4 regions of the Pseudoalteromonas sp. AWM4_233 genome follow, and region 1 is predicted to be linked to each of the others. Evidence: predicted binding sites of a transcription regulator. Region 1 holds the regulator's gene; each other region holds the start of a gene.
The links. Region 1 encodes sigma-54, which starts transcription at its own class of promoters, with help from an activator protein. Its sites were predicted from a motif close to GTTGGCACGNNNNTNGNNT; they were not measured.
Positions count from the first base shown of each region.

Region 2: the regulator sigma-54 is predicted to act here: its motif matches at 5,324-5,342, upstream of ACXAC4_RS04130 (flagellar assembly protein T N-terminal domain-containing protein).
Region 3: the regulator sigma-54 is predicted to act here: its motif matches at 2,485-2,503, upstream of ACXAC4_RS12175 (DUF3192 domain-containing protein).
Region 4: the regulator sigma-54 is predicted to act here: its motif matches at 4,308-4,326, upstream of ACXAC4_RS04185 (flagellar basal body rod protein FlgF).

Region 1 is NZ_JBSWSZ010000001.1:227,764-235,356, forward strand. It holds gene mgtE (magnesium transporter) at 1-281, opposite strand, end outside; gene ACXAC4_RS01080 (HPr family phosphocarrier protein) at 399-674, opposite strand; gene rapZ (RNase adapter RapZ) at 678-1,526, opposite strand; gene ptsN (PTS IIA-like nitrogen regulatory protein PtsN) at 1,544-1,996, opposite strand; gene hpf (ribosome hibernation promoting factor) at 1,999-2,286, opposite strand; gene ACXAC4_RS01100 (RNA polymerase factor sigma-54) at 2,315-3,835, opposite strand; gene lptB (LPS export ABC transporter ATP-binding protein) at 3,883-4,608, opposite strand; gene lptA (lipopolysaccharide transport periplasmic protein LptA) at 4,611-5,135, opposite strand; gene lptC (LPS export ABC transporter periplasmic protein LptC) at 5,125-5,679, opposite strand; gene kdsC (3-deoxy-manno-octulosonate-8-phosphatase KdsC) at 5,676-6,227, opposite strand; gene ACXAC4_RS01125 (KpsF/GutQ family sugar-phosphate isomerase) at 6,228-7,199, opposite strand; gene ACXAC4_RS01130 (calcium/sodium antiporter) at 7,214-7,593, opposite strand, start outside.
Region 2 is NZ_JBSWSZ010000001.1:936,365-943,957, forward strand. It holds gene rnhA (ribonuclease HI) at 1-122, opposite strand, end outside; gene dnaQ (DNA polymerase III subunit epsilon) at 193-903, shown strand; gene ACXAC4_RS04085 (TIGR03503 family protein) at 916-2,280, shown strand; tRNA gene ACXAC4_RS04090 (tRNA-Asp) at 2,379-2,455, shown strand; tRNA gene ACXAC4_RS04095 (tRNA-Asp) at 2,483-2,559, shown strand; tRNA gene ACXAC4_RS04100 (tRNA-Asp) at 2,598-2,674, shown strand; tRNA gene ACXAC4_RS04105 (tRNA-Asp) at 2,699-2,775, shown strand; tRNA gene ACXAC4_RS04110 (tRNA-Asp) at 2,803-2,879, shown strand; tRNA gene ACXAC4_RS04115 (tRNA-Asp) at 2,908-2,984, shown strand; tRNA gene ACXAC4_RS04120 (tRNA-Asp) at 3,037-3,113, shown strand; gene ACXAC4_RS04125 (glutathione peroxidase) at 3,243-3,968, opposite strand; gene ACXAC4_RS04130 (flagellar assembly protein T N-terminal domain-containing protein) at 4,100-5,290, opposite strand; gene ACXAC4_RS04135 (LPP20 family lipoprotein) at 5,398-5,865, shown strand; gene flgN (flagellar export chaperone FlgN) at 5,896-6,324, opposite strand; gene flgM (flagellar biosynthesis anti-sigma factor FlgM) at 6,317-6,640, opposite strand; gene flgA (flagellar basal body P-ring formation chaperone FlgA) at 6,708-7,415, opposite strand; gene ACXAC4_RS04155 (chemotaxis protein CheV) at 7,556-7,593, shown strand, end outside.
Region 3 is NZ_JBSWSZ010000001.1:2,722,223-2,729,815, forward strand. It holds gene ACXAC4_RS12160 (SO_0444 family Cu/Zn efflux transporter) at 1-966, opposite strand, end outside; gene zntR (Zn(2+)-responsive transcriptional regulator) at 950-1,363, opposite strand; gene ACXAC4_RS12170 (D-2-hydroxyacid dehydrogenase) at 1,438-2,385, shown strand; gene ACXAC4_RS12175 (DUF3192 domain-containing protein) at 2,550-2,930, shown strand; gene ACXAC4_RS12180 (GGDEF domain-containing response regulator) at 2,957-3,859, opposite strand; gene ACXAC4_RS12185 (PAS domain-containing hybrid sensor histidine kinase/response regulator) at 3,860-7,591, opposite strand.
Region 4 is NZ_JBSWSZ010000001.1:945,602-953,194, reverse strand. It holds gene flgJ (flagellar assembly peptidoglycan hydrolase FlgJ) at 1-798, opposite strand, end outside; gene ACXAC4_RS04200 (flagellar basal body P-ring protein FlgI) at 901-1,995, opposite strand; gene flgH (flagellar basal body L-ring protein FlgH) at 2,005-2,688, opposite strand; gene flgG (flagellar basal-body rod protein FlgG) at 2,703-3,491, opposite strand; gene ACXAC4_RS04185 (flagellar basal body rod protein FlgF) at 3,509-4,273, opposite strand; gene flgE (flagellar hook protein FlgE) at 4,395-5,738, opposite strand; gene ACXAC4_RS04175 (flagellar hook assembly protein FlgD) at 5,781-6,464, opposite strand; gene flgC (flagellar basal body rod protein FlgC) at 6,479-6,913, opposite strand; gene flgB (flagellar basal body rod protein FlgB) at 6,916-7,326, opposite strand; gene ACXAC4_RS04160 (CheR family methyltransferase) at 7,492-7,593, opposite strand, start outside.

The DNA.
Region 1 (7,593 bases):
TCAGTTGCGGCTGCAATGAGCTCTGGATCCATTTGGTTGATAATACCAATACGAACGTCTTCAGATAGCTCTTCGAGTACATCACCTTGAATATCAGGGTCAACTAATTGCCATAGCTGTGTACGCACTTTGTGCGGGGAAGATTCAAGTAGTAATGCGGTGTCGCAGGGGGGAGTTTCAGCCAGAATACGCCTAACCTGAACAAACTGACCATTGTTTATTGCGTGCGTTACTTGTTGTAATTGTTGCAACGTATAGTCTTGTTCTAAGGCTTCTGGCATAGGCAATCCATTTATTAGGTGGTGTGCACCGAGAATAAAGGTTTAGGCAGTTACTGTGGGCGCCTAAAAGAGTGCCTTAAGTTTAACGTAATTTTTGCAGAGTTACCAAGTGCTTGGTTACTCATCTTCATGAAATTTTTGTGCAATTAACTCGCCAATGGCTGTGAGTGCAGGCTGGGCATCTGGACCTTCACAGCACACTCGAAGCTGCTTACCATGACTGCTTTCAAGCATGAGCAAAGCGAGTACACTATCACCAGGAGCTTCTTTGTCATCTTGGTAAAGGGTGATCTGCGCATCAAACTGTTGGGCTAATTGTGCAAGTACTGTGGCTGCGCGTGCATGCAGACCACACTTGTTTTGGATTAGAAAAGTATCTTCTGCCTTAACCATACTTTAGTCTACGTCTTGTTCGCGGTGACGTATTTGCACATTGTTATGAGTTTTAGCAAAGCTTTCACCAATGGTTTGTGCTAGGTAAACAGAGCGGTGTTGTCCGCCAGTACAACCAATTGCAATGGTTAAATAGCTGCGATTATTGCGCTCTAGATGAGGTAACCAAGTCTGGACAAAGGTTTGGATCTGCCACGTGAACTTTTGCACTATGCTGTGGCTTGCCAGATAATCTTTAACTGGTTGATCTAAACCTGTCAGTGGTTTTAGTTCAGGCTCCCAATGCGGGTTTGGTAAAAAGCGCGCATCAAATACATAATCGGCTTGTTTAGGGATCCCATGTTTAAAACCAAAAGATAAGAAAGTAATGATAAGTTGCTTATCTTTTTTGCCAAGGATCTGCTCTCGAATGGTTTCAGCTAGCTGGTGTACACTTAAATCTGTCGTATCGAGCAGCACATCTGCGCGTGTGATTAACACATCGAGTAATTTCTTTTCTTCTTTAATTGCTAAATCAAGCGGCAGGTTATTTAAAGAAAGCGGATGCAATCGGCGTGTTTCTGAAAAGCGTTTGATCAGTGCTTGGTCATCACTATCTAAATAGAACAGCGTGGGATTTGCAAAGCCTGGTAAGTATTCAAGAATATCATTAAATTCTTGTTGCTCTTTTGGCAGGTTACGAACATCGATACTGACGGCTATTTTGTCATAGTTATCAGAAACACTTCTAACCAAAGAAGGAAGGAGATTAACTGGAATGTTATCAACACAATAATAACCTAGGTCTTCCAATACCCTTAAGGCAACGGATTTGCCCGACCCTGAGCGACCACTAATGATGATCAGTTCCATGGATTCCTCTCTGTTAATTAATCTTGAAGTGCAATAAGTTGATAGAGTGCCTCATCGTCTTTTGCGTGACGAAGTTGCTTGCAAAACTCTTTGTTGTTTAGTTTATCAGCAATTGCAGCTAAGGTCTTTAGATGTTCTGCATTATTACCTTCAGGTACAAGCATTGCCAAGAGAATATCGACTGGTCGGTTATCTATTGCGTCAAAATCAATACCGTTTTGATTAGTCACTAAAATGGCAAAAATAGTATCAATGCCTGTAAGGCGGCCATGAGGAATAGCAATACCTTTGCCTATGCCTGTGCTGCCTAGTTTTTCCCGCGTTAGGAATGCATCTAATATTTCGTGGGCGTTATGCTCTGGAAGGTGTTGGCTCGCTAATTCACTGATGTACTCTAGCGCACGTTTTTTGCTATTAAAAAGGACCGCAGCTTTACTGCAGTCCTTGTTGATAATCGAGCTAAGTTTCATGGTTAGTGTCGAGTTAATTTCTCTTTGTGTTTGATAACTTGGCGATCGAGTTTATCAACGAGTTTATCAATGGCTGCGTACATATCAGAGTGTTCATCTGAAGCGAAAATTTCACCGCCATTTAAATGAACGGTAGCTTCGGCTTTTTGTACCAGCTTCTCAACATCTAAGATCACGTGAACGTTATTAATGTGATCAAAATGCCTTTCTAGCTTTGCAAACTTCGTGTTTACATAGTCTCTTAATGAATCTGTAATTTCTACGTGACGACCAGTTAAATTTAGTTGCATAAGCATTTTCCTTCTCTTGGTTTACGTCTTAAATCAAGCTCTTACGCTGATTTGACGGTGGAATAGAGAGTGACTCGCGGTATTTCGCAATTGTACGACGTGCCACTTTGATTCCCTGTTCTGCCAATATATCTGCAATTTTGCTGTCGCTCAATGGCTTAGCTGTATTTTCTGCAGCAATTAGCTTTTTGATCAATGCTCTAATCGCAGTCGATGAGCATTCACCTCCGTTTTCAGTGCTTACGTGACTTGAGAAGAAGTACTTCAACTCAAAAATGCCACGGGGTGTATGCATGTACTTCTGAGTGGTGACACGAGAAATGGTAGACTCGTGCATCTCGACCATCTCAGCAACATCATTCAAAACCATAGGCTTCATTGCCTCAGGTCCATGTTCAAAGAATGCCTGTTGTTGTTGCACAATGCAATTGGTAACTTTCATTAAAGTGTCATTACGGCTTTCTAAGCTCTTAATAAACCATTTTGCTTCTTGTAGGTGAGAGCGAATGAATTGGCTGTCAGTGCTTGATTTTACTGAGCGTGACATTGCCGCATAATGATCATTAACCCTAATTTTAGGCATACATTCAGGGTTTAGCTCAACAACCCAGCGGCCTTTTACTTTTTTCACCGACACATCAGGAATAACATACTCAGATTCTTCACGAATAATGCTGGCGGCAGGTTTAGGATTAAGGCTGTGAATGAGTGTCATCACTTCTTTTAACTCAGGCTCTTTGAGCTTGGTCTTTTTCATGATAGTGCGGTAATCACGGCTGGCCAGCAAATCAATATGCTCGCTTAACACCATTTTTGTTTCAGCTATGAAAGGCGTGTCTGCATCAAACTGATTGAGTTGAATACATAAGCATTCTTGTAATGAGCGAGCGGCAATACCTACAGGGTCAAAGAGTTGAATACGCTTTAATACAGCTTCTACTTCATCGAGTTCAATTAACTCTTCGTCATTGCCTTCATTAATACTTTCTAGGAGTTCTTCGGTACTAACAGTAAGTAAGCCTGCATCATCAACGGCTTCAACAATGGCAACGGCAATGGCTTTATCGGTTGGGCTGAATGGCGTGAGTTCTAATTGCCACATTAAATATTCGTGTAATGTTTCAGTGGTCTCACCCTGATAAACCGTTTCGTCTTCAGGCATAGGGCCGCTACTGGTGCTCGGTGCTGCACTCATGTACTCGTCCCATGTCACATCCATCGCGAGATCGTCACTGACAGTGTCTTTACTCAGTGCTGCATCGCTATCGAGTTCGTAATCGCTGGTCGGTTCATCACCGTGACCATCATCAGTAGAGTTAGAGAGTTGCTCGCTAGAGTCAGTGTCTTTGGTCGCTTTGTCTGAATCATTGCCATCAGTACTTGGCTCTAATTCCGACTCATCTACTTCGAGTAAAGGGTTGCTATCCAGCGCTTCTTGGATCTCTTGCTGTAGATCAAGTGTGCTCAATTGCAGCAAGCGAATTGCTTGTTGCAATTGTGGTGTCATGGTTAGTTGCTGCCCCATGCGCAGCTGTAGCGATTGCCTCATGTATTTCTAACAATCCTTTTTGTTATTTGGATTATGTCTTGCTTTAACTATAGACGGAATTGTTCACCTAGGTAGACGTCTCTTACGGTTTGATCAGCTAAAACTGACTCAGGCGTACCTGACGCGATTAATTCACCATGTGAAACAATATAAGCTTTCTCACAAACATCAAGGGTTTCTCTTACATTGTGATCTGTAATGAGGACACCAATGCCGCGGTTTTTTAAATGCTCAACAATTTTCTTTATATCTAACACCGAAATCGGATCAACGCCAGCAAAAGGCTCATCTAAAAGAATAAATTTAGGGTTTGCGGCTAAAGCGCGAGCAATTTCAACTCGGCGACGCTCACCACCTGATAAAGCCATGCCCTGACTGTCCCGAATATGTTGAATATTAAACTCATCCAGTAAGTCGTCTAAAGTTTGCTCTCTTTGTACTTTATTGAGGTCTTTACGGGTCTCTAAAATAGCCATTAAGTTTTGATAAACAGTCAACTTTCTGAAGATTGAAGACTCTTGAGGCAGATAACCAATGCCCATGCGTGCTCTACTGTGCATAGGTAGCAAAGTGATATCTTCATCATCTATGGTGACTTTGCCTTTATCGCTAGGCACAAGACCAACGATCATGTAAAAACTGGTGGTTTTACCTGCGCCATTAGGACCGAGAAGACCAACAATGCTTCCGGCTTCCACGCTTAGGCTGACATTTTTTACGACTTGGCGGCCTTTGTAGCTTTTTGCTAGGGCTGTGGCAGTTAACACACTCATGCTCATTGACCTTGTTCAGGGTTAGACTTTGATGCTTTTTTCTCTGGTATCAATACCGTGTGTACACGTTGCTGATTTTGTTCGTTTCGCTCAGCACTGATCAGTTGCTTCTCGATGTCATAAATAATCGCTTCAGCTTTTGTACTTTGACCTCCCAGGCTTATTTCAGCTTTGCCTTTGATGGTAAGTAGTCTATTGGCAACGTCATACCTAACTTCTTCTGCGCTGGCGCTTAATACTGTGCCATCCGGTTGCTTTTCGATAAAACGAGCTGGTTTGCCTGTTGCGACTAAAAGCTGCTTGTTTTCACCGAGCTCTTCACGCTGATGTACTTCTAATCTATCGGCATAAATTTCACGGTTGCCATGAATGATTTCAACATTTTCTTCAAAGATACCAATGTTTGTCTTTAATTGTGCTTGCTGCTTACCTGCTTTAATTGATACTTGTGACATAGGTGCTGTTTCAGCCAAAGCAAAGTTAGAAAAGCCGAGTAGTAGCAGTGAAAGAAGTAGTTTATTGGTCATAGTAAATGGTTCGCGTATGGTTAATGAGCTCAATAATTTCAGTATTGAGGTCGGCATTGAGGCCTTGCCCTTTTATATTTAAGTGAGGACCCACAATTTCTACGGGTAGATCTGAGCGCATGGCGCGCTGAGTTATATCTACTTGAATATGGTCTGCGCTGATTTGGTTTATCATAGCACCTTCAGTTAGATTTAGGGCTTTAACATCTCCCTCTAAGATCAGCATGTTATTTTCATATAAAGTGGCTTCATTGGCCGAAAGTTGCCAATTTTGTGGGCCATTAAACAGGGTGAATGTCGGTGATGTAAAATGGCTAAACCCGAGCTGCTGATAAAGCTCCATTTTATTCGCTTCAACTAGGTAATTTCGTATGCCGGCTTCAGAATATTTGGTTTGCTTTAGATCTGTAGCAACATAATCAGGGGTGGCGATGCTCTCTTCTTCGCTGGCACTTTGCTTTTTAGGCTGATCAAAATACGGTGACCATATCCAATACATGGTCAGTGCAAAAATAATTAATAATATGACGCGGTTGACCGTCATGCGCTTGTTCCTGATGTGCCGAGTGTATGACCCTGGCACAACATGAGTAAGTCAGTTAGTTCTCTCACTGCGCCAAATCCACCAGGCAGTAAAGTCGTGTAGTGTGAAAGATTGCGAATGATTGGGTGTGCATCATTTACGGCCACTGCAAAACCCACTTGCTCCATGACTGGCAAATCAGGACCGTCGTCACCAATATAAGCAATTTCGATATCTGTCAGGTTTAGGTTGGCTTTCAGCTCTTCGTAAGCTTTCACCTTGTCTTCTTGCCCTTGGTAAATATGTTCTACTGTTAAGCTAGTCATACGTTGCTGAACAATCAGTGAATGGCGACCGGTGATGACGGCAACTTCAACGCCTGAGTTGATCAGTGCTTTTATACCGAAGCCATCTTTGGTGTTAAATGCCTTTAATTCTTCGCCATTATTGCCAAGGTAAATACGGCCGTCAGAGAATACGCCGTCAATATCACAAATAAGTAACTTAATTTGCTTTGCTCTGGTTACTACATCCTGACTAATAGGCTGATATAAGTCGGCAAATTGCATTTAAATGACTCCTGCTTTTAATAAGTCTTGCATGTTCAGAACGCCAATTGGGCGATTAGTTTCATCAACCACGATCAAACCATTAATGCGTTTGTTTTCCATGATGTTTAACGCCTCAGCCGCAAGCATATCAGCTTTTGCGGTTGTACATTTGACTGTCATTGCATCATCAATTTTTGCGCTGTGCAAATCGAGTTTTTGCTCAATAATACGGCGTAAGTCTCCGTCGGTAAAAATACCGGCTAAGATTCCCTTTTCATCGACGATTGCCGTCATACCTAAGCCTTTGCTCGATATTTCGAATAACGCATCTTTGATTAGTTTGCCTGTTTCGATGATTGGCATTTGCTCACCTTGATGCATGATGTCATCTAAGGTCAGTAATAAACGTCTACCAAGTGAACCACCAGGATGCGAAAGTGCAAAATCATCGGCAGTAAAGCCACGTGCTTCTAGTAGGGCAACGGCAAGTGCATCTCCCATTACCAGTGTTGCCGTCGTGCTCGCTGTTGGCGCTAATCCCAATGGGCAGGCTTCTTTTGAGACCGCGATACACAAATGAATATCAGAAAGATTAGCCATTGCAGAGTTAGGGTTACCAGTCATGGCAATGGTTTTAGCTCCAATGCGCTTTATAACAGGAATAATATTGACGACTTCGCTGGTCTCTCCCGAATTTGAGATCAGTAACACCACATCGTCTTTGGTGATCATACCCAGATCACCATGGCTTGCTTCACCTGGGTGAACAAAAAAAGCGGGGGTGCCTGTACTGGCGAGTGTTGCAGCTATTTTGTTGCCTATGTGCCCTGATTTACCCATACCAATGACTATGGTTCTGCCCTGGCAGTCAAAAATAGCTTGGCATGCTTCAACAAAGCTTTCATCAATATATTGTGCAATTTCATCTATGGCTTGTTTTTCAATATCGATGACATTTAAAGCCGTTTTAGTAAATTGTTCAGCAGTCATGTGCACTCCAGCAACTAAATAATGTAATACATATACCCGATGAACGCGGCAAGCAGCAGCCCCCCTTCAACGCGGTTGATGCGGCGAGTGCCTTTGAGGCTTAAGCTCATCGCGATTAAGGTGAACGTTGCACAAAGCATAATGTAAATGTCGCGTTGTGCGATGTTTGCGTCGATATCAGCTGGGTTTAAGATCCCCGCAATAGAAAGCACTGCGAGAATATTAAAAATATTTGAGCCAATGATGTTACCCATTGCTAGGTCATCTTCATTTTTTAATACGCCAGCAATACAGGCAGCTAGTTCAGGAAGACTGGTACCAACTGCAATGATTGTTAGGCCAATTAATAAGTCGCTCATACCAAAATATTTGGCAATATCAACGGCCGCATCAA
Region 2 (7,593 bases), 710 kb from region 1:
AGTTTATAGCCTTGAGAAAGCGTTTTTTCATGGCCTTGATAATGAAGATAAATGCCATACCCACCAGGTCCGGGATTGCCTAAACATGAACCATCGGTATAAATCTCTACGCTTTTTTGCACGAATTAGCCTGTTTTTATGTAGAATAAAGTGATTAGTTGCTAACAATAGCAAAGTTAACAGGCAGACGATATGTTAAAGAGACAAATAGTCCTGGATACTGAAACCACAGGTATCGATCCGAAAGCAGGGCATAGGATCATTGAAATTGGGTGTGTTGAACTCATTAATCGCCGTTTAACAGGAAATAACTTTCATGTGTACATCAACCCTCAGCGTGATATTGAAGATGAGGCAATCGATGTCCACGGTATTACCAATGAATTTCTCAGAGATAAGCCGCTTTATCATCAAGTAGCACAAGAGTTCTTCGAATATATCAAGGGCGCAGAGCTCATTATTCATAACGCGCCGTTCGACGTTGGCTTTATGGATAATGAATTTGCGCTGTTACAGCAAGGTTATCCTAACACTCATGACTATTGCGAAGTGCTTGATACGCTTGTTATGGCGAGAAATCTGCACCCAGGTCAGAAGAATAGCTTAGATGCATTGTGCCGACGTTATGACATCGATAATTCAAAACGTACCCTGCACGGCGCATTACTGGATTCCGAGATTTTAGCTGATGTTTATTTAGCGATGACGGGTGGTCAAGTAAAAATGAACTTGGCGAATAATACCGAAGACACATCGCAAACTGATAACACCAGTATTAGACGTTTGGCTGATAACCGTCCGGCACTTAAAGTTGTTAAAGCTTCTGCCGATGAAGTAATAGAGCATGAAGAAAGGCTGAAAGTCGTTAATAAAAATGGCGAGACTCTTTGGCAACAAAATTAAGGTAAATTTTATATGAAGCGATTATTGTTAGTGCTGCTCTTATTGTTTGTTCATGAATGTATTGCACTCACAACAACCCCGTCGATTACGTTGTTGAAGAATAATCGCAAAGTAAATGAAGTGCCGCTATTAGATAACCGCTTCCGTATTGATCATAAAGTCGAAAAAATTACACTGCTTTTCTTTCGAAAGCCAGGCTCCCCAGCGGTTATCTTAGTTAAGCCTGATGGCAGTAAATATTACGCGCATCATGCTATGAAAGATGAAATGCTAGAGTGGTACGATGAAGCAAGCTATGACCTTATTACCATAGAAAACCCAACGCCAGGTCCTTGGCAGGTAATAGGTAGAGTGCAACCCGATAGCCGAATTATGGTGTTAGGTGACATTGAGCTGGCGGTAGAGCCATTACCTAAGCTGATGTTTAGGGGAGAAACTCTCAAAGTGACAGGTCAAGTAACGAACGATGATAAGCCTATCGATGTCGGCTATTTTCGAGATGTGGTCAGCCTAATCGTCGAGTTCGTGAGTACTAACAATGATCAATATGACAATTTTGGGGCTGGCACACAAAGTGTGACCGAATTCAAAGATGATGGTCGCGAATTTGATGAAAGACCGATGGACGGTATTTTTACCGGAGAATTTAAACTTGTTTTTCCTGCCGGTGAGTGGCAACCAGAGTTCTATATTGAAACGCCCATTCTGAAACGAAGGGTGGTACAAGCGCCTATCGTTATTGCAGAGCCCCCCTTTGAGTTTGATTTGACGCTCGCCAGTAATGCTACAGCCAGTCATGAACTGTTGATTAAGTTAGATCAAAATATCATTAAACCTGAAACAGTTATTTTTCAAGGCAAGATCTTTTATCCAAATGGGGAAGAGCAAATTTTTACGATTAACCCAGAAGCACGTCTTTACCGCAAATTAGAAGTGAGTAATTACGATTGGGGTCGCTATCAAATCGAGTTTTCTGTTTTCGGTGAAAATATCAATGGTCGGGAGTTTATGGCCAAGTTACCTATGTATAACTTTGAGATTGAAAGGCCAATTGAGAAGGTGCCTGAGTTACAAGCGCCCAAAATAAACCCTTTACTTGCTAAATTGCCTCCCCCAGAGCCTGAACCATCATTGAGTACCGGCGCTTTAATAGGCATTATCGCAGTTGGAAATATTTTTGTGATGTTAATTGGTTGGTTGGTGATCAGAATCTTTGTTCAGAAGAAGCCAATTAAGCTGAAAATTAAATTACCGTCATTCAAGAAAAAGCAGTCGACAACAGAACAGGGTGGCGACAAAGATAACGCAAATGATACGAATGGTTCAAAAAATAACAAATCAGGTGATATTTTGAACCTTTCTATGGATGGAGACTAAAAAAGACAGTTTTTTTAAAAAAAACAGTTGACTCTAAACAGGTCGATTCGTATTATTCACGCCGCTGTCAGGGAGCAACCTGACAACAAGAATGAAGCGGAGTGGTAGTTCAGTTGGTTAGAATACCGGCCTGTCACGCCGGGGGTCGCGGGTTCGAGTCCCGTCCACTCCGCCAATTATTCTAAAATTTGTAAGTCGCGCTGGAGTGGTAGTTCAGTTGGTTAGAATACCGGCCTGTCACGCCGGGGGTCGCGGGTTCGAGTCCCGTCCACTCCGCCAATCTTACAAAATGCCTTTAGGCACCCTTTCCTAAGTGTGGAGTGGTAGTTCAGTTGGTTAGAATACCGGCCTGTCACGCCGGGGGTCGCGGGTTCGAGTCCCGTCCACTCCGCCAATTAGGGAAAGATTAAAACTCAGTGGAGTGGTAGTTCAGTTGGTTAGAATACCGGCCTGTCACGCCGGGGGTCGCGGGTTCGAGTCCCGTCCACTCCGCCAACGTTTTAATCGAAATTATTTGCTCGTGGAGTGGTAGTTCAGTTGGTTAGAATACCGGCCTGTCACGCCGGGGGTCGCGGGTTCGAGTCCCGTCCACTCCGCCAATGCAAATGAAAAATAAGATATCTCTGCGGAGTGGTAGTTCAGTTGGTTAGAATACCGGCCTGTCACGCCGGGGGTCGCGGGTTCGAGTCCCGTCCACTCCGCCATTAGATATCTAAGAGTCACACCAGAACTGGCTCTATAAATACCCACCACTGCGGAGTGGTAGTTCAGTTGGTTAGAATACCGGCCTGTCACGCCGGGGGTCGCGGGTTCGAGTCCCGTCCACTCCGCCACTCATTTTGATTATTCATATCACTACTACCCTAAACTTCTATATTTAATCGCAGCAAAATAACTTCCTTGTTATCTTTAGCTTAATTTAATTTGCTTAATAGAGTATTATCAACAGCTTGAACTAGTCATCAGAAATGCGACAGTATCGCTTCTGAGTCACCAATATAGTTTCCAGAGATAAATGCTTGCGGCACTGTTTCTTGGCCTGAAATCGCTTTCAAACTTGTTAGGCTAGCGTCACGGCCTAATACAATCTCTTCGAATTGGATGCCTTTACTGATCAGGTGTGCTTTAGCTTTCTCACAATAGCCACATCCAGGTTTGGTAAACAAGCTCACAGGCTGAGGCTTTTCACACTCTGGGTTGATGTAATCAAGCATGGTATCGGCATCCGAAACTTCGAAAGGATCTCCAGGTACATCAGGCTCAATGAACATTTTTTCAATAACACCATCTTTAACCAGCATAGAGTAACGCCAGCTTCGTTTACCAAAGCCTAAGTCAGCCTTATCGACAAGCATGCCCATCCCGTCCGTGAACTCTCCATTACCATCAGGGAGTAGGGTGATGTTGTCAGCTTCTTGATCTTTCGCCCAGGCGTTCATAACAAAGGTATCGTTGACTGATAAACAAATTATGTCATCAACGCTATTTTGTTTGAATGCATTTGCCAGCTCGTTATAACGTGGTAAGTGTGTCGATGAACAGGTTGGAGTAAAAGCGCCTGGTAAGGAGAATACTACGACTGTCTTGCCTTTAAAAAGTTGCTCTGTTGTGACGGTATGCCAATCATTACCAATTCTCACAGGAAATGATACAGAGGGTACAGTTTGTCCTTCACGATTTTCTAGCATATTAATTTCCTCATAGTTGAATGCCCTTATTATCTATAATGCACATTTAGATTAAAGTAAGTAAAACAAATAAGGGCAATCTAAAAACTAGATTACCCTTATCTTATTGCTTGAATTGTGGGTATATGAAGTTATTTTAACGTGAATGATTCAGGCTCTTTAACAACCACCTTAATGACGTCATTAAGCTGAATATTACTCAAAGGCCTGTCACTTAAGTTTCTAGCGATGGCACTTTGCGCATTCACTTGCTCTACTACAACTTGTTCAATGGTTTGAATATGATGTGAAAACTGCATACCATTTGCCGCAGTCAAATTGCTTCTGTGAAGGATTGAAAGTACTTGCCCCGCTTCAAGCCCATGGCTTTGTCCTAAGTTAATCACCACTCTATCAGAGTCGATCATTAATATTTTACCTGTTGTCTTAAGACAACTTACAGCGGTGTTCAAATCTTGACTCACCTTATTGTAAATAGTTTGAATCTTTTGACCATAATCGGTTCGCCAAAACTCCTCACTATTTACATTCACAATCTGAGTTTTTTTATGTGGCCAAATACCCTGAGTGCTGTAATGCTGAGACCAGACTTGATCATTTGTTTGTGAATCAAATAGCGCAAAATCAATTTTAAAGTTGCGCATAAAGGCTTCACTTTCCCAAAATGCGTAATCGTTGTTCATTTTTCTGCCTTGAGAAATATCTGTTATTTGACTCAGCAACACATACTGACTGTTACTACTGCGACTTAACGTGTCAATTAAGTTGGCGTTATATTCAAACTGTTGTGCAAAGAATGCCCTGACATCTAGTTTTCGATCAATATATGGGATCATTTTTACGCCTAAATTTCGTTCGTTTAAAGTATTAAATAAACGCTGTGAACTGGCTTTGGGTATGTCAAAAATTTGACCTAGCCTAGCTTGATCTGGGTGTGTCAATTGGCTTTGTGTGACAGTAATCTGTTTATTAAATTTTGACTCAAGACACTGTGCTTGCTGAGGAATAATATCTAGATGTAGCGTGACAGAGTATTGTTCGCCTTGTTGTTGTTCATTTATTAAGTTCACATGTTGTATCTGACCATGGGTTTTGATCTTTAATTCATCTTGCTCGAGAACACCATCGGCAACTGTTTGAACGCTAGACACCGTAGCCCCAGAGAATATCAAAGCTTGGGTGATCGCATCTTTGACAGCCATTTGTCTTGCTGAAGACGTATCACCATCAACTATGCCGCCATAACCGACTACCTCAAACCATTCCGCTTTTACATGAGCGCAGAATACAAGTAGTACAATTATCAGAATATGTTTCATCATCTCTATTCCAAACTGATTTGCTTAAAAGATCAAAAGCAATAGACGTACCAGCTTTGTTGGCGTGAAAAATGCATTGAATTAGCAGACTTTAATTTGGTGTGTTTATTATGAAAGCGAAAAACGTTTTTTATTCATCATTGGTAACATGTTCTATTCTAATTACTGGCTGTAGTTCAGTATTTGATAAACATATAGAGTATACCTACGAAGAGCCGGATTACTATCCTGTTTTACGAGCTGTAGGGTATGCGCCTTTAAGCAATCAGCCAGGTGAATCGGATGCGCAAAAGATGCTGATGGCAATTAAAGTGTCTAAATTAGAAGCATATAGAGAACTAGCTGAGCAAGTACACGGTCAAAAGCTCACATCAACGATGACTGTAAAAGGGGCAATTGCGCAAACAGATGGGTTATCGAGTAAAGTCGGCGGTTTAATTAAAGGTGCTAAAATAGTGAAAACTTACTCTGTCGGTGATACATACGCGACAGAATTAGAGCTAGATATGAAAAAAGTACATGAATTATACATTAGTGCTATAAAACCAAGAAAAGTAAAGCGAGTGATTTACTACTAATAAAGTAAGTGGTATTTCACTTTTTAAGAATTAGGCTTTGAGGTTTTTAACTAACTCAGAGTTCGCGCTGACGACCCCACCATCTTGTCCGTATGTGATGGAGGTAGGCGCACCGATAATTATGTCTTTTAATTCTCGTACCGCAAGCTGAGCTTGATGGGCGGCTTGGGCGTTAACATCATTTTGTTTCTTACACTTTAAAAGCAAAGAGTTAACTGCGTTGGTTAAAGGTGTAATTTGTTCGATTTGAAAAATATCTTTGTTAAAGCCTGAAATTTCTTTATCTAGTTTTTGAATGGAATTGAGAAGAGTAAGTTTTTCACGAGCGATGTCTTTAAGGCCATCGCCCTTTTTGCTGGCAAGACATTCTAGCTCAGCATCTAAGAGCTGGGTCAAAGCGTTTAGATGCTGTATCTGATTTTCTAACTTGTGATGACAAAGATTAATTTGATCATCCATACACATCAAACTCGAATGCGGCAATATTCTTTGCAAGCTTTTCAGCATCGACTTGATACTTACCTTCGCTTATCGCTTTTTTAAGCTCTTCAACCTTTTTACTGTCAAAAGCTGGTTGCTGCTGTGCTTTTTCTTGCAAGCTCTTAAGTTGTTGTGCTTGCGGCGTTAAACTTACAGAATCAGTTGCAGCCTTCTGGGGAGCTTTAGCTACAACAGCTGCTTGATTAGCATCCGATTTTTGTAATTCAGCTTTTTGTTGCTTAATATTATTAAGCGTGCTGTTGGACTGAGGTTGCCCTTTTACATTATTAACCATGATAATTGACCCTAAAATTACTCATGCCTTACTATCGGCCTATTAGTGTATAACTTTAGCAAAAAAATTAAATATTAACCTCTACAGATTCTACATCTTTTACTCTTGCTGAGATAGTTTTTCCAGACTTTTGATTTTTAACTCTTATTTGCTCACCAATGTTCCCATCTTGGAGTGCAACGCCAGTAGTTTTTATCGTCAAAGTGCGAGTTTTAGCATAAATAGTGACGTTGTCGCCTTTGCAAACCATGCAGATATGATGGAGTCCAATGGCGGTACCTGCTCTAATTACTCTTTTACTTCTACTACCAAGTAGATATCGTTCAGTATCTAAATTACTGGCCCTGACAAAATGTTTAGGTTTAAATTCAATGCTGATAGATTCTCTGGTAATTAGCTCTCCTTTGTTAATGGCCTGAGTCGTAACGATCACAGGATGAAGTTCTTCAATTCTTACATGCACAAATTGAGTCCAGCCAGATATGTCTCCACATTTTACTTTTACAGTAACTTGTCGGTTAAAAGGCGGTATGGCATTGGTTGAGTATGATAAAGGGCTCTCACACGCACGTTTAGACAACCGAGCATCTAATGGTAATGCTTTAATGTTTGTTTTGATATCAGGGTTTAGCTCAATTTGTTGAGTAATAAACCTTTCAGCCCCCATTTCTAAGTTGGTGTTCGTATAAATTTGTGCTTGGCTCATGTAGCTGGCTAGAAAACAAGCCATTGCACAAAAAATCTCATATGATTTGGTTTTTTTTAACAAACTCATGATGTTTCGACTATGCTTATCTTGATAAACAAGGTATAAATATTTTGCGTGAAATACCATATTCCTTCAAGGTACTTCTATGATTAGTATCCTTTAAAGCGTATGATATTGCCAAGATGACCGTTATGTAGGAGATTGAAATGGCAGGTGTTTTAGACTCTGTAAACCAGCGTACTCA
Region 3 (7,593 bases), 2.5 Mb from region 1:
ATATGTTTGCACTAGCGCGGCGAAAAACAGCCCGATCATCAGCCACCCCATGGTGTCACTGAGTAGCTTATTACAACTAAAATACACAGCTTGCTTTAACTTGAAGAAGAAAGACGTTGCTTGATGGTCTTCTTTTTTGCTGTCGCAACACGATGATCCGCTGTTCGCAGGTTTTGCTGGGTGCGCTGTATGACAACAGCTTGTCGTTTTTTCAAGAAACGCTTCGCTGTTATTTACGATGACAGGCTCAGATGACGTTGCGCAACAAGCAGTTTTTGTACCAGTTACTGTTTCTGCTTTTTTACTACTACAGCTTGATTGCTCTTCTAGTTTCTTCGAACCACAACAGTTTGTTGTTGCGGGTTTCTCTTCTTTCTTTAGTATCACTTCATCAGATGACATTGAGCAGCATGATGCTTTTGGCTTTGTTACTATTTCTGCTTTTTTACTACTGCAACTTGTCTGCTTATCAGTGCCATTCTCGACACCCTCTAACTTAGGAGCACAACAGCTTGTACCTGTAATTGCAGCTGTTTGAGTCTCTTTATCTAAGTTCTTTGTTTCAGACTCTTTTTCTTTCCCTACTAATAAACCTGCCACTATCGCGCTCGATACCGCGGCTATTGGCCTAATAATAGCCATAAATGGCCCAAGTAACACATAAGACACTGATACTGAATCTACACCAGTTTCTGGTGTAGACACTAAAAACGCCGTGGTGGCACTTTTTGAGCCACCAGCCCTTCTAAGTCCTACTGCGGCAGGAATAACACCACATGAACACAATGGCATTGGCGCACCAATTAAGGCTGCTTTAATGGTCGTCCACACACCTTCTTTACCTAAGTGCTTTTGTAAAAAGTTTTTAGGTATGAAGATATTTAAAAGGCCTGCCAGTAATAACCCCAACATTAACCAAGGGGCTGAAACTAAAAATAAAGACCAGAAATTAGATAACAATGTCATCTGCTGCCTCCAAGGTGGTTAAAATTGAACAGCCGGTCGCAAGCTCAGGGCCGCCACAACAGGCATCTGCCAACAATGATAGAGATTTTTCGAAACGTTGTAATTCAGCTATCTTATCACGAACAATTTGTCTTTTTTGCAAAGTAAGTTGTTTCACTTCACCACAGCTATGTTGTTGCTTTTCTACCTTAATTGCTAACAATTCTTGAATTTCTTTAAGGCTGAACCCGACTGCTTTTGCTCTTAAAATAAACTGCATTTGTTTTTCATGTTTAGGACTATAAATACGATAACCTGACTCACTGCGTTCACTAAAACTCAGTAGGCCATGCTTTTCATAATACCTTAAAGTATCCGTACTAATATCTAAACGCTTTGCTAATTCGCCTATTTTCATCTTACACTCCCGACTTATTAAGCACATTATAAACCTTTGAGTAAACTCCAAGGTCAACAGAGCAGATTAAATTTATGAAGATTGCCTTACTCGATGCCGCCACACTCGCCAATACTGATCTAACACCTTTGTCAGCTCTTGGTGAATTGGCCACATATCAGCACACAAATAAAGAGCAGGTACTTACTCACTGCAAAGATGCAGGCATTGTAATATCTAATAAAGTGGTGCTAGATGCTACAACCTTAGCTGAATTACCTCATCTAAAACTCATTTGTGTTGCTGCGACTGGCACGAATAACATTGATCTTGATGCGGCTAAAGAATTGGGCATTCGTGTTTGTAACGTCGCGGGTTATTCAACCCCATCAGTCGTGCAACATACTTTTACTCTACTTGGCAACTTAATGACTAATATTCACCGCTACCAGCAAGATTGTGCGAATGGTCTTTGGCAACAAAGTAATATGTTTTGTCGCCTTGATTATCCGATCACTGAATTGTCGGGTAAAAACTTTGTGATTTTTGGCCATGGTAGCTTAGGACAAGCTGTTGGCAAAGTTGCCGACGCATTTGGCGCACAGGTCATTATTGCTGAAAGACCAAACGCTACTGATATTCGCCCTGGCCGAATAGCATTCAACGAGGCGTTAAAGATGGCCGATGTGTTATCTATTCATTGCCCGCTTAATGATGAAACCCGAAATTTATTCAATAGGGAGACCTTAGGTTTGCTTAAACCTACCAGCTTTGTGATCAATACCGCCAGAGGCGGTATAATTGATGAAGCGGCTTTAGTTGAAATTCTGACAAATAACCGAATTGCAGGAGCGGGCTTTGATGTATTATCTGTTGAACCTGCACAAGCAAACAATCCCCTTGCCAATTATCAAGGTCACAATTTAATACTGACCCCACATACAGCTTGGGCGGCAAAAGAGTCTATTGAACGACTAGTGAAAGAAATCGCAAATAATATTGTTAACTTTAACAATGGCAGAGCCAGTAATGTTGTTGTGTAATTCGCTAAAATTTGGTGAATAACCCTAAAATTTAGAAGGGTCAACACTTCAAAATCTGTATAAAAAACAACAGACAATTGTAAAATAAAGACTTTTAAAGTTGGCAACAATATTGCTCTAATAAAAACAAATTATCTGAAACGAATTTTTTAAGGAAATCTACAATGAAAAAATTATTACTTGTTGCTGCGCTAAGTGCACCATTACTTTCAGGCTGTATTGTGGCTGTTTCTGATGATGGCGTTGAGCCAGGCTGGGCGTCAAATCATAATGGTAATCGCTGGCAATATCAGCAAGAAGAAAACCGTAAAACTATAGCGAGCCTAGACTTAGGTGCCGACTACAACCAAGTACTGGGTCAATTGCCAACTCCTGACTTTACAGAGTTAGTGAAAAAAGATGAAGGCGTTTTCAAAGTGATTTACATTGCAACAAACAGCAAACATTCTGATGGCAAAGTAACAAAAGACGAGTGCACGCCACTGGTGTTTAAGGATGAAAAGCTAATTGGTTTTGGTCAATCAGCTCTACTACAAATTCTATAAGCATTTCATTAAGCCGTTAAACTCTTCTAACGGCTTAATATTGTGACCCTTTCTTGTTGCATATGTGACTTCACAAGCGCGTCATCAGCAATCTTTAAAACATCTTGATCACTGCCATTAAAATCCTTATCTATGTGTACTATGCCAATACTAATACTGACATGAGCGCAAATTGGCGAGCTTTTATGAGGGATTTTCAACGCATCAATAACATCATGCATATGTTTTGCAAACAGTGAGATTTGCTCTTTATTTTTACCCTTTTGTAGCCCTGCAAATCGCACTCCATCATATCGAGCAACGAAACCATTATGTTTACGGCTGCTTTCGTTCAAAGCTTGTGCGACTTTTATTAAACACTCGTCACCCGCTGCATAACCATAGGTATCATTAAATTCTTTAAAATAATCTATATCAACTAAGAATAACGAAAAGGGCTCATGGCTTTGTGAACAATCCTGCCAATAACTCGCTAAGGTTTCGTCTAATAATCGACGATTGGGGATCTCTGTTAGACCGTCAATCGCAGCCAATTTTTCGAGCAAATCATTCTTTTGCTTAATCGCTAAGTGATTCTTCACCCTCGCTTTTACAATGACTGGACTAAACGGCTTTGTGATGTAGTCCATCGCGCCCATTTCAAGCCCTTTAGCTTCATCGTTGTAGCTGTTACTCGCAGAGATAATAATAAATGGGATAGAATAAGTGCTCTGTTTTTCTTTTAGCTTTTCAAGCAAGTCATACCCACTCATACCTGGCATACGAATGTCTGAAATAATTAAATCTACCGTATTTGATTCTAGAAAACTGACCGCTTCTTCACCGCTTGCACACAGTGAGATACTGTACTCATCTGACAAGGTGTTCTCTAATACGACACGATTAAGCGGGTCGTCATCTACAATTAAAATATGCGCAATTTTTGCCATTTAACACCCACTTGCTCTATTTTTCAGAAACGCTTGTACTTTTAATAATTGCGTTTCAAGCTCAAAGACTAACTTAGGATTTACTATTTTTTGTTGTTGTTTTAACTCTGCTTCTAACTGCTTCGCTGCTTCTGCTAATTGTTCAAATCCTAACCCAGCTGATGCCCCTTTAATACTATGCGCTAATAAAATCATTTCTTTAGTCTCTAAACTTGATTTTAGTTGCGTTATATATTTCTCGCACATCTCAAGAAATTTTACCATCATATTATCTAATAATGTGGCTTCACCCATCATTTGCTGAAGCGCAAAGGCTTCGTCAAAAAACTTACGTTGTGGCTTTACATGCTTAACCAATATTTTCTCTAACTCTTCAATGGTTACAGGTTTATTAATATATCCCTGCATCGAAGAATGCAAATATTCTTGTTGAGAAGAGATTTCTGCATTTGCTGTCAGGGCAATAATGGGGATCTCATTTAAATACTGGCAATCATGGAGTTGCTTCGCTGCTTGGAAGCCATCAATTTCAGGCATATGGATATCCATAAAAATAATATCTGGCCTTAGGTTATCGACCGCATCACAAATATCTTTTGCCGTTTGACTGACGACAATACTGACGCCCAATTGCTGTAATAAATTTTTAGCGATGTCTAAGTTTATGTCATTGTCATCGACCACATAACATAATGCACCTTGATAACCGCTTTGAGGTTTAGGATTTTTAGCTTCATGTTCAAGAGACTCTGGTAAAACTGCCACTTCTTGAGGTTTGAAAAATATATCTGATAAGCACGATTGAATAAATGCTCCTTCTTGATAGCGCAAAGATATGTCTGCCAAGTCTACGTCGTTTACTTTAGGCTCTGCTTGATTCACATAGATGCGCCTAAGTCCTGCCATTGAGCTCAAAAAAGGAAGTGATAACTTAGATAAACTTCCTTTTTCAACAATTAAATAATGACTATTATCTGGTAGTACATCCGCTTCTTGTATTGTGCATATACCAAACTCTTCAAGTAAATTAGGGGCAGCAGCACCAAAATATGCACACCTTTTAGCTACTTTTGCAGCTGAGGACAGCTTTTTATTCAGAGTGAGTGAGAAGTAAAATTCACTGCCCTCACCAAACTGACTTTGTAAGGCGATTGCGCCCCCCAATAACTCAACTTCATGTTTTACTATGGCAAGCCCTAATCCTATTCCTTCGTGTTCACGAGACAGACTATCATCAACTTGGGTAAAGGCATCGAATAGCTTTACTTGGTCACTTTCTTTAATGCCTATACCGGTATCTTTTACATTAAATTGAATGGTTTGTGTCTCAGCATCAGAGTTAGTGAGATTCAGAGCTAAGCTTACCGTGCCTTTTTGTGTGTACTTCACAGCGTTATTCAATAAGTTCAACAGAATTTGCGTAAGCTTTTGCTTATCGCCATACAAACAAGGCCATACATTTTCATCAACTGTATAGGAAACTGCTAGCCCTTTTTTGTTTGCCAGCGGTTCAATTAACTCTTGAAGATTTTCACAGAGTTCACTAACAATAATGTCATTATTTTTTATGCTCACTTCATGACTTTCAACTTTGGCAAAATCCAAAATATCATTCAGCATCTCTAACAAGGTTTCAGCGGCATGCGTGACTGTGTCTAAGCGACTTTTCTGCTGCTTCTCTGTAAGAGCTCGTTTTACCATGTCCACCAGCCCAATAATGACATTGAGGGGGGTTCTAATTTCATGGCTTAAATTGGCAATAAAGCGGCTTTTGGCTAATGTGGCTCTTTCGGCTTCCATCCTTGACGTGGTGATTTCTGTGATATCTTGAATATGGATCACAAAATACTTGGGCATTTCTTCACTGTCACATACCAAAGACACACGCAAATCGAGAAACGGATAGCTTCCAGATTGTGTCAAACTCAGTTGGTCAACAGACTGTTTGTGCTTTGATAAATGCTCTAATACCTGAGAAATTTGCTGATAATTCTCATAACCAAACAGTGTAGATACGTGCTGCCCTTGTTTATTACAACACCCTAAATAACGTTCAGCGGCTTTATTTAACATCATTACAGTGCCATCTACTTTTACAAGCGCTATCCCATTAGGTGCATACTCAATAGCAGATTTAAAGTTAGATTCAGACACTTGCAAAGATTGCAGTGCTTTTTGGTGCTCAGTAATATCACGTAAAACCCCGACACACCCCATTACACCTAGTTGTTCACTAAAAAAAGGCGCGACCGTAACAAAGTAAGTACTATGCTCGACACTCATTTGCTGAGATAAGGGTTTATGTTGCTCTGAAACTTTTGCTTCAATATCCATTATTGCAAGGAAGTGTTCAGCAAAATCATTAAAGTCTTTGCCGAGCAAGTTTAGCTTACTTGTTTTGAGCAAGCGCTCGAAAGATCTATTACAGCCAATCAATACCCCGTCAGTATTTTTATAATAAATGGCATCTGGCACCGCATCTAACACCCCCTTAAGCACCGCACTTTGTCGCTCTTTATCTTGCCCTGCAAGCTCCAGAAAATGCTGCTTCTGTTGAAGTTGATCGGTGAGCGTTTGATGATCTTCTTTTACCCTTGAAAATAACTGTGCGCGACGTTGATGAATGGTTTTAATTTGTTTAAATTCAGAGAGCCAAAGCTTAGGCACAATATAAGTATTGGAGTGATTTTCGGGCTGCTGAATAAATGAGAAAAGCTCCTTCAATGGTCTTACAAATATTTGTTCACAAAGCCAGTGCAAGGGAAAGTAAGTTGCTAAAATAAATAATAAAATGAAACTAAATTCTAGCCCTAAACTATAAATAATAGACTCTGCAAAGCCTTGCTCAGACACGTTCATAACTACATCAAGCGGGCGCGATGCTTCACTTTTATAAAATATAACCCCATCATGCCAAGGTGCAATTTCACCTTGGTCTGGATAAATTGGCTTTCCTAATGACAAGTCTGTAATTAAGTTCCGATGTAATTTATCACTAAAATAGATTTCTGCTTTAGGCTGCGACTTGTCATAAAACAATGCTTGAAACTTGTTCGCGTCAAAGATCATCAGCGTATGAGCACGTGAACTTGAAATACGTTGATTAGAGAACGCAAAGTAACTTTTACCTGCTATTTCCAATCGCTGACTGACCATGAATTTTGAAGGGTCTGTATTTACTTTAAAGCTACCTGAAACAATTTTGCTCAAAAGTTCACTGTTCTGAGTATGCCTTCTTTTGACAAAGACGAGGCCACTATCACTGACATAGGCAATTGCTTCAAGTGGCTCAAGCAAAGCCAAAGAAGTATTAAACACACCACCTAATGCCATTACTTTTTGCCAATATGGGTGCGATAAATCAACACCTGTTAAATCACCATAGCCGACCAACTCACCAAAATGCTTACCTAAAGATTGATAATAATAATTTGAATGGCGAATAATGGGTGACGTTTTAGGTTGAGAAAACTCATAACTAAGAGGTTGCTCTAAGCTCACATTAACGGCCAGAAAGATATTATCAACGGCTGTCAGCGTTTTATCTAACTGGCTATTTAGCCGTTCATAATGGGTTTCAAACTGAGTAAATGCTTGTTGCAGTTTAAGGTTATACAAATGCAATGTCAGTGTCGCAGCCAACATAATCGTAATCGCGAGCGCAACCCAAAATGCACGACGATAAAATTGCAGCGGTGATGTGGTTAGTTGTTCTTCCGTGTGCATCATCATGC
Region 4 (7,593 bases), 720 kb from region 1:
AAGAAAATCGACATAATCATTAATGCTGTCTTTAATTGATTCATAAGCTCTAAAATTGGCTTGTTTTTTCACAGGCAAACCTTTCTCAAACTCTAATGTCATTTTTTTGGCATGTTCACCCTGCCAAGATCTATCCGCTTTGATGTTGAATAAGTTAAGGCTACTGCTACCATCTTGCTTTGCAATAACATGCTTACCCCAGCCTGTTTCGAGCGCTGCTTGCGCAATCATGACTGCTGGGTTCAAACCAATTTTCTGTGCTGCTGTTTTTGCGTGTTCCCACATTTCACTGATAAATGATTCTGGAGAGTCAAAGCGAGTTTGTTCATCTGCTTTTTCTGCTTTAGCAACCTCTGGCGTTACTTCAGGTTGACGACGAATAAACTCTGGGAGCTGCTCAGTTGTTGTCTTTTGCATCGGTAACTGTGCATCATTACGAAGTACGGATGACGGTTTATATCCATCAACATTAGGTGAAAGCTGTTTAACAATAAGATCAGCTAAACCAAGACTACCTTTTTTTGATAACTCTAAAGAAAGCTGTTGATCATGCATCTCTTGAAAGAACTTCACACCACTTGAATTAAATGGGCTGTTTTTATCTTCCATCGCTTCATTGGCTTTACGCATACTTTTCATCAGCATTTGCGTAAAAATAGATTCAAACTGCTCTGCTGCTTTTTTTAGTGCTTCATTCGATGCTTGTTGATCGCCACCGCTTTTCAACGCATCTTGTCTAAGTGCATTTAGGTCACCTAAATCAAAGAAGTTTTGTTTTTCTAACGGATTGGTATTCATACTCATCAATTACACTAAATTAGTCATACACTAACAAAGCAATAATCGAGCCAAAAAAAACCCCGCAATTGCGAGGCTAACTATTTGATTATAAATAAAACACTAAATGACGACTAATTGACCATTAATAGCACCAGCCTCTTTTAACGCTTCAAGGATCGCCATTAAATCCCCTGGCGCAGCGCCTACTTCATTAATCGCTCTGACCAAGTCATCAAGGCTTACACCCGGATTAAATACAAAGGCTCTTGAGTCGTCTTGATTCACATCGACGATGCTTTGACGAGTAACAACCGTTTCGCCATTTGCTAAAGGTTGTGGCTGAGACACCATTTGATCTTCAGAAATCGTCACTGTGAGGCCACCATGGGTAATCGCAGCTGGTTGTAATTTGACATTTTTACCAATTACAATCGTGCCTGTACGCGAATTAACAATAATTTTGGCTGAGGTGTCTGCCGGTTTAAACTCTAAATTCTCAAGTGTCGATAAATAAGAAACGCGCTGTGAAGGGTCACGAGGCGCAATTACACGAACAGACGCAGCATCCATTGGCTTTGCACTATTAGGACCGACCAAATCATTAATGGTGTCAGCCAAACGTTTAGCTGTTGTAAAATCAGGACGGTTAAGATTAAAAGTAATAAAATCACCTTGTGTAAAAGGGCTTGCAACGGCTCGTTCAACCGTCGCACCATTTGGAACTCGGCCAACTGTAGGAGTATTAATAACAACTCTACTTCCGTCTAACCCTTCAGCGCCTAAACCACCCACGATTAAACTGCCTTGTGCAATGGCATACACATTACCATCAACACCTTTTAGGAATGTTTGCAGTAAAGTCCCTCCTCTTAAGCTACCCGCGCTGCCTATTGAAGATACTGTAATATCAATATTCTGACCGGGTTTTACAAATGGAGGCAACTCTGCATGCACGGCCACTGCCGCCACATTTTTAATTTTTGGCTTTAAGTTAGCTGGTAATGTGATACCAAAACCACTCAGCATGGCCTTAAAGCTTTGCTCTGTAAAACGAGATTGTTCACCTGTACCAGGTAAACCCACTACTAGGCCGTAACCCACTAACTGGTTGGAACGAACACCTTCGACCATGCTGACATCTTTGATCCGTTCTGCTTGTGCTACTTGGCTCATAATTAAAAGCAAAACCGCAGTCATTATTTTGAACATTTTCATCATGGTTCCTTAGAATGGCATTAAGGTACTTAAGAAAAACTTAGCTAACCAACCCGCACTTTGCGCTTCTTGGCCGTCACCTTTACCTGAATATTGAATTCGCGCATTAGCAATTCGGTTCGACTCTACCGTATTATCTGACTTAACATCCGCAGCACGGATAATGCCCTCTATTCGCATAAACTCTTCACCCGTATTAAGTGTTAACCACTTTTCACCACGAACAACCAAATTGCCATTCGGCAGTACGCGCATCACGTTCACCGAAATATTACCAAATAGACTATTTGATTGGTTTGCTTGGCTGTCGCCTGAAAAAGAGTTACTGGAGTTCATTCCGAACTGAAGACTTTGAGTGCCAATATTTACGTTTGCTCCACCAAGCCCTACTACTGGATCTAACGATGCTGCAGTTGACTTCCCTGTTGTTGTATTAGCGGCTTTTGTTGCAGACGTTGTTTCTCTAAGTACAACTGTCAAAATATCGCCAACACGGAGTGCCTTTTTATCACCATATAAATCGTTTGATAAATTTGGGTTAAAAAGAGAGCCAGTTGCGACAATTTGCTCAGCTTGTTGCTCTGGATAAATAGGCGCATAGTAAGGATCGTCTTTTACGACGTTTTTGTTTTGTGTAGACACACACCCAGTTAGAAACAATGAGCCTAAAATAATAAAACTTACAATACGCATAGTAGTCTCCAGAGTTATAGTTGCTGATTAATGTAACTCAGCATCTCATCTACTTTTGAGATAACTTTTGAGTTCATTTCATAAACACGCTGAGTTTCAATAAGGTTCACCAACTCTTCTGTTACGTTAACGTTTGATGTTTCCAGTGCACCTTGCACAATAGAGCCTAAACCATCAACACTTGGGTTGCCCTGAACAGGCGCACCACTGACTGCTGTTTCTGTGTAAAGGTTTTGTCCGATTGGCTCTAAACCAGATGGATTAATAAAGTCACTAATCACTAACTGACCAATGACGACATTTTCTGCTTGTCCTGCAATCGTTACTGACACTTCTCCATCTTGCGAAATACTAATAGATTTCGCATCATCAGGTACGTTCATTTCTGGTTGAACAGGAAAACCTGCGCCCGAAGTCACTATTCTACCGTTCTCATCTGTTGTGAATTGGCCATTTCGAGAATAAGCCACTGTGCCATCTGGCATTTGAATTTCGAAGAAGCCAGGACCCTGAATCATCCAGTCCAGTGAATTTTCAGTGCTTTGCATATTACCTTGAGAAAAGTTCTTTTGGTTAGCAACTACTTTTGCGCCTGCACCTAACATCAAACCTGACGGCAGTTCAGTATCTTGTGAAGAACGACCACCTGGCTGATTGATATTTTGATAAAGCAGATCTTCAAAAATCGCGCGGCTCTTTTTGTAACCAACGGTACTGGCGTTGGCGAGGTTATTCGAGATAACCGAAATGTCAGTTTGCTGGGCGTCTAGGCCTGTTTTACTGATCCATAATGCTGGGTTCATAACTTATACCTCACTCATCATACTATACGAAGAAGAGTGACATGCTTTTCATCCATCTCTTCTGCTTTTTTCATTAACTTCATTTGCATTTCGAATTGACGTTGATGGTTAATCATGTCTGTCATTTCATGTACAGGATTGACATTAGACATCTCTAACATGCCACTCATGACTCGAGCTGTTGGAGATATGTCACAAAAACCACAAAAGCCATCTTCTAATGCCTCTTCTTTGGGGCGGAACAAGCCATCATTGCCTTTTTGCAGTTTACTATTATCAGCCTCGATAATTTTCAGCCTATCAACTACTTCTAAAAAGTTAGCTGGTGCACCTTGAGGACGAACTTGAATTGAGCCATCGTCACTAAACACCACTTTATCAACCGGTACAGGTAAAATTATTGGACCACCTTCGCCAATTACTTGACGGCCATGGCTTGTTACTAATGCGCCATCTGTCTTAATATTTAATGTACCAACTTTGGTATATGCTTCTTCACCAGAAGCATCAAGCACACTGATCCAAGATTTTTGGTCTACCGCTATGTCTAGGTCTCTGCCTGTTTCAACAACTGCACCCATAGTCATATTGGTGCCTGGGCGCTCTTGCATCGCAAACACCCGTGTTGGTAAACCTTCTCCAAACGCTTGCATTGAACGCGCTTGAGCAAAGTCAGCTTTAAAGCCTGTGGTATTGGCATTGGCTAGGTTATTCGCTTTTAATGCCACACCGCGCAAACTTTGTTTGGCGCCCGACATTGCGATATACAGCATTTTATCCATTACATTGGCCTAAAAATTAATCTTAAACCTATTAAAGCAATAAAAGTGCCAACCTAATTTTGACGTTTAAAAAAGAAAAAAAGGCCGCTGTTGCGGCCTTGATGAAAGAGGGTTTAAGTGATTATCGGATCTGTAGAATGTTCTGTTGTAGCGTCGAGTTAACTTCTAAGGCACGAGAGTTAGCCTGGAAGTTACGTTGAGCACTAATCAAATCTACGAGCTCGTTTGTAAGGTTAACGTTCGATTGCTCTAAAGCAGAAGAGTTAATTGTACCCAATGTACCTGAACCAGGTTCACCTGCGATTGGCTCACCTGAGGTTAAACTTTTCTTCCAAGCTGTACCACCTACCTGAGATAAACCTTGTGAGTTTGAGAAACGAACCATGGCAACTTGGCCAAGGAAAGCAGTATCACCATTTGAATAAGACGCAACAACTTTACCGTCAGCACCAATATCAATACCTGCTAAACGACCAACTGTTGCACCATCTTGCTCTAACGCTTTAACCTCAAAACGGCTTGCATACTGTGTAGGTAATTTATTTGCGGTATTACCTTCATCACTCCAATTTACTGTGATGTTATTTGGAAACTGTGCACCATTCGTTAATCGTTGCGACAGACCAGTAGTACCTGTCGATAAAATATTGATATCAGGAAAAGTTGTTTCTGGTGCAGTTACATCTGGCAGACCTGCAGCAGTGAATTGCAAGGTATCAATTGGTGTATGTGCACCAGTTGCAGTTTCATTACCATTGATATCAATGGGGATCTCATCCATTGTTGCGAATACTTGCCAAGAGTTATTAGCAACAGCTGGATCTTGTTTCACAAAGAAAAACTGTACAACATGTGGCTCACCTAACGAATCATAAATGGTCGTTGATGTTGATGAGTTATAACTTGTACTATCGCCTGGATCGAACGTTGTAGTTGATGGTGCACCAGCACGTGAATCTAAATTCATTGAACTATAAATGTTTGACGTGTGACGAGGCGAACCAGATGCGTCAGGAATTTGAATTGGAGAAGCAGTACTCAGGCTCAGTGATGTTGTATTACCCGTACCAGGGTCAACCGGAAAGCCTTGTAAGTAATTACCTGCGGCATCGGTTACGAAGTTATCTTTATTAAGCTTAAACGCACCTGCACGCGTATAGGTATAATCTTGTGAAGCAATATCTTCACTCATTGCAAAGTAGCCTTCACCCGTAATCGCTAAATCTAACGAATTTTGGGTAAATTTAAGCGAGCCTTGGTGAAACTGCTGAGCAACCATAGTCGTTTGAGCACCATCACCGTTTTTAGTTTTGCCTGAACTAAATACTGAAGATGCATATACATCTGCAAATTCTGCACGAGACTCTTTGAAACCTGTCGTGTTAACGTTAGCAATGTTGTTTGCTGTGACATCTAAGTCTTTTTGTGCCGCAGCTAATCCTGTTAATGCAATATTGAAACTCATGTTTTCACCTCTTTCACTTAAATTTACTTAAGTACTTAAATTCTATGCTATCTCTGCGACGTCTGATAATTTCACTGCGCCAGAGCTCGTATTAACAATGATGCCGTTAGCACCGTTTACGTTAACACTGTCAATGTTTTTAAAAGTGGCCATGGGTAAACTTGTATATTCGCCATTTAAGCTACCCTCAGCCTTAATTTTGTAATTACCTGCTGGCATGGTTTCTCCGTCACCGTTTTTACCATCCCACTCAAAGCGGATCGCACCAGCTTTTTGAGCTCCCATATCTATCTGACGAACTAGTTGACCTTTGTCATCAAATATACTGACCGTTAATTTCTCTACAGGACTTTGGGCTATAATTGAGCCTTTTGCTAATTGGTCATCACCAAAGTCTATTGAATCCGATTCTAATAGCGCTTTTTTACCGACTAACGTAGATGCCTGTAATGCCGAGTTTGAGGTCATTGAAGCTGACAACAAGTCGAATTTTTCATTTAAACCAGAAATACCTTCGGCCATCGTAAAGTTCGTCATCTGCGAAATCATTTGGTCATTATCAGCAGGTTTACTCGGGTCTTGATAAGACAGTTGCTGAGTAAGTAGCGAAAAGAAGTCTTCTTGCGTCAATGCATCGTTTTTCTTATCGCTCTGCGTTGTTTTATTTTGCTCAGACCAACGTAACGAATCCATATATGAAGATGCGGCATTAATATCGTTACTCATCGGCTATACTCCCACTAGCGCTGACCAAGTAATAAAGTTTTGCTGAGCATTTGCTTGGCTGCGTCAGCAACTTGGACATTGGTTTGGTACGAACGTGAAGCAGAGATCATGTTTGCCATTTCTTCTACTACATTCACATTTGGCTTATAGATGTACCCGTCTTTGTCAGCACTAGGGTGATTAGGGTTGTACTCAACCTGTAATGGCTTATCACTCTCTACTATGCCTAGCACTTTCACTCCTACCGATGCATTTAGCTGGCTTGGATCATGTGCCTCAGACGCTTTGGTCAGTTCAGCTGCAAATACAGGGTGTCGCGCTCGATAAACTTTATCTTGGCTAGAACTGATGCTATTGGCATTTGAAATATTACTCGCAGTGGTATTCAATCGAATATTTTGAGCACTCATTCCTGAGCCTGCTATATCGAAAACATTATATAAGCTCATGGTTATGCTCCTTGACTACCTAGGGCTTTCTTTAGCCCTTTAAACTTGCCAGTTAAAAATTGCAAACTTGCCTGATACTCTAATGCGTTTTGTACATACAAGTTTCGTTCCACTTGTATATCAACTGAGTTACCATCACCTGTATCTGCTTGATTTGGATTACGAAATAGCTCAACACTACTATTTAACTGGCTGCCACCATGTAGATGTTTACTGTCTGTTCTTTGCATCATGTTGCCACGTTGCTGAGACGACTTTGCCGCTTTGAATGCCTGTGCAAAGTCGATATCTTTTGCTTTGTATCCTGGTGTGTCTGCGTTCGCAATATTACTTGCTAACATCTCTGCACGTTGTGAACGTATCAACATAGTATGCTGATGAACCCCAAGTGCTTTATCAAAACTAATTGCCATGACACGACTCCAAAAATTTGACTCCACGAAGTAGAAGCAATAAGCGGGCCAATATAAAACCACTTTATTTCAATAGGTTAGAAGAGTAATGTATAGGTAGAAAGGTTTGAGGAGAAATGACTAAGATATAAAAAAAGCGGCAAGTAGGTTGCCGCTTAGTATTTATTATGTTTTCTTACGGTAAATAATCCCTGGATTACATCGGATCATTTCGAATTCATCACTTAGCCCTGCCATCGACTCGGATGCCCCTAAAAACAAATACCC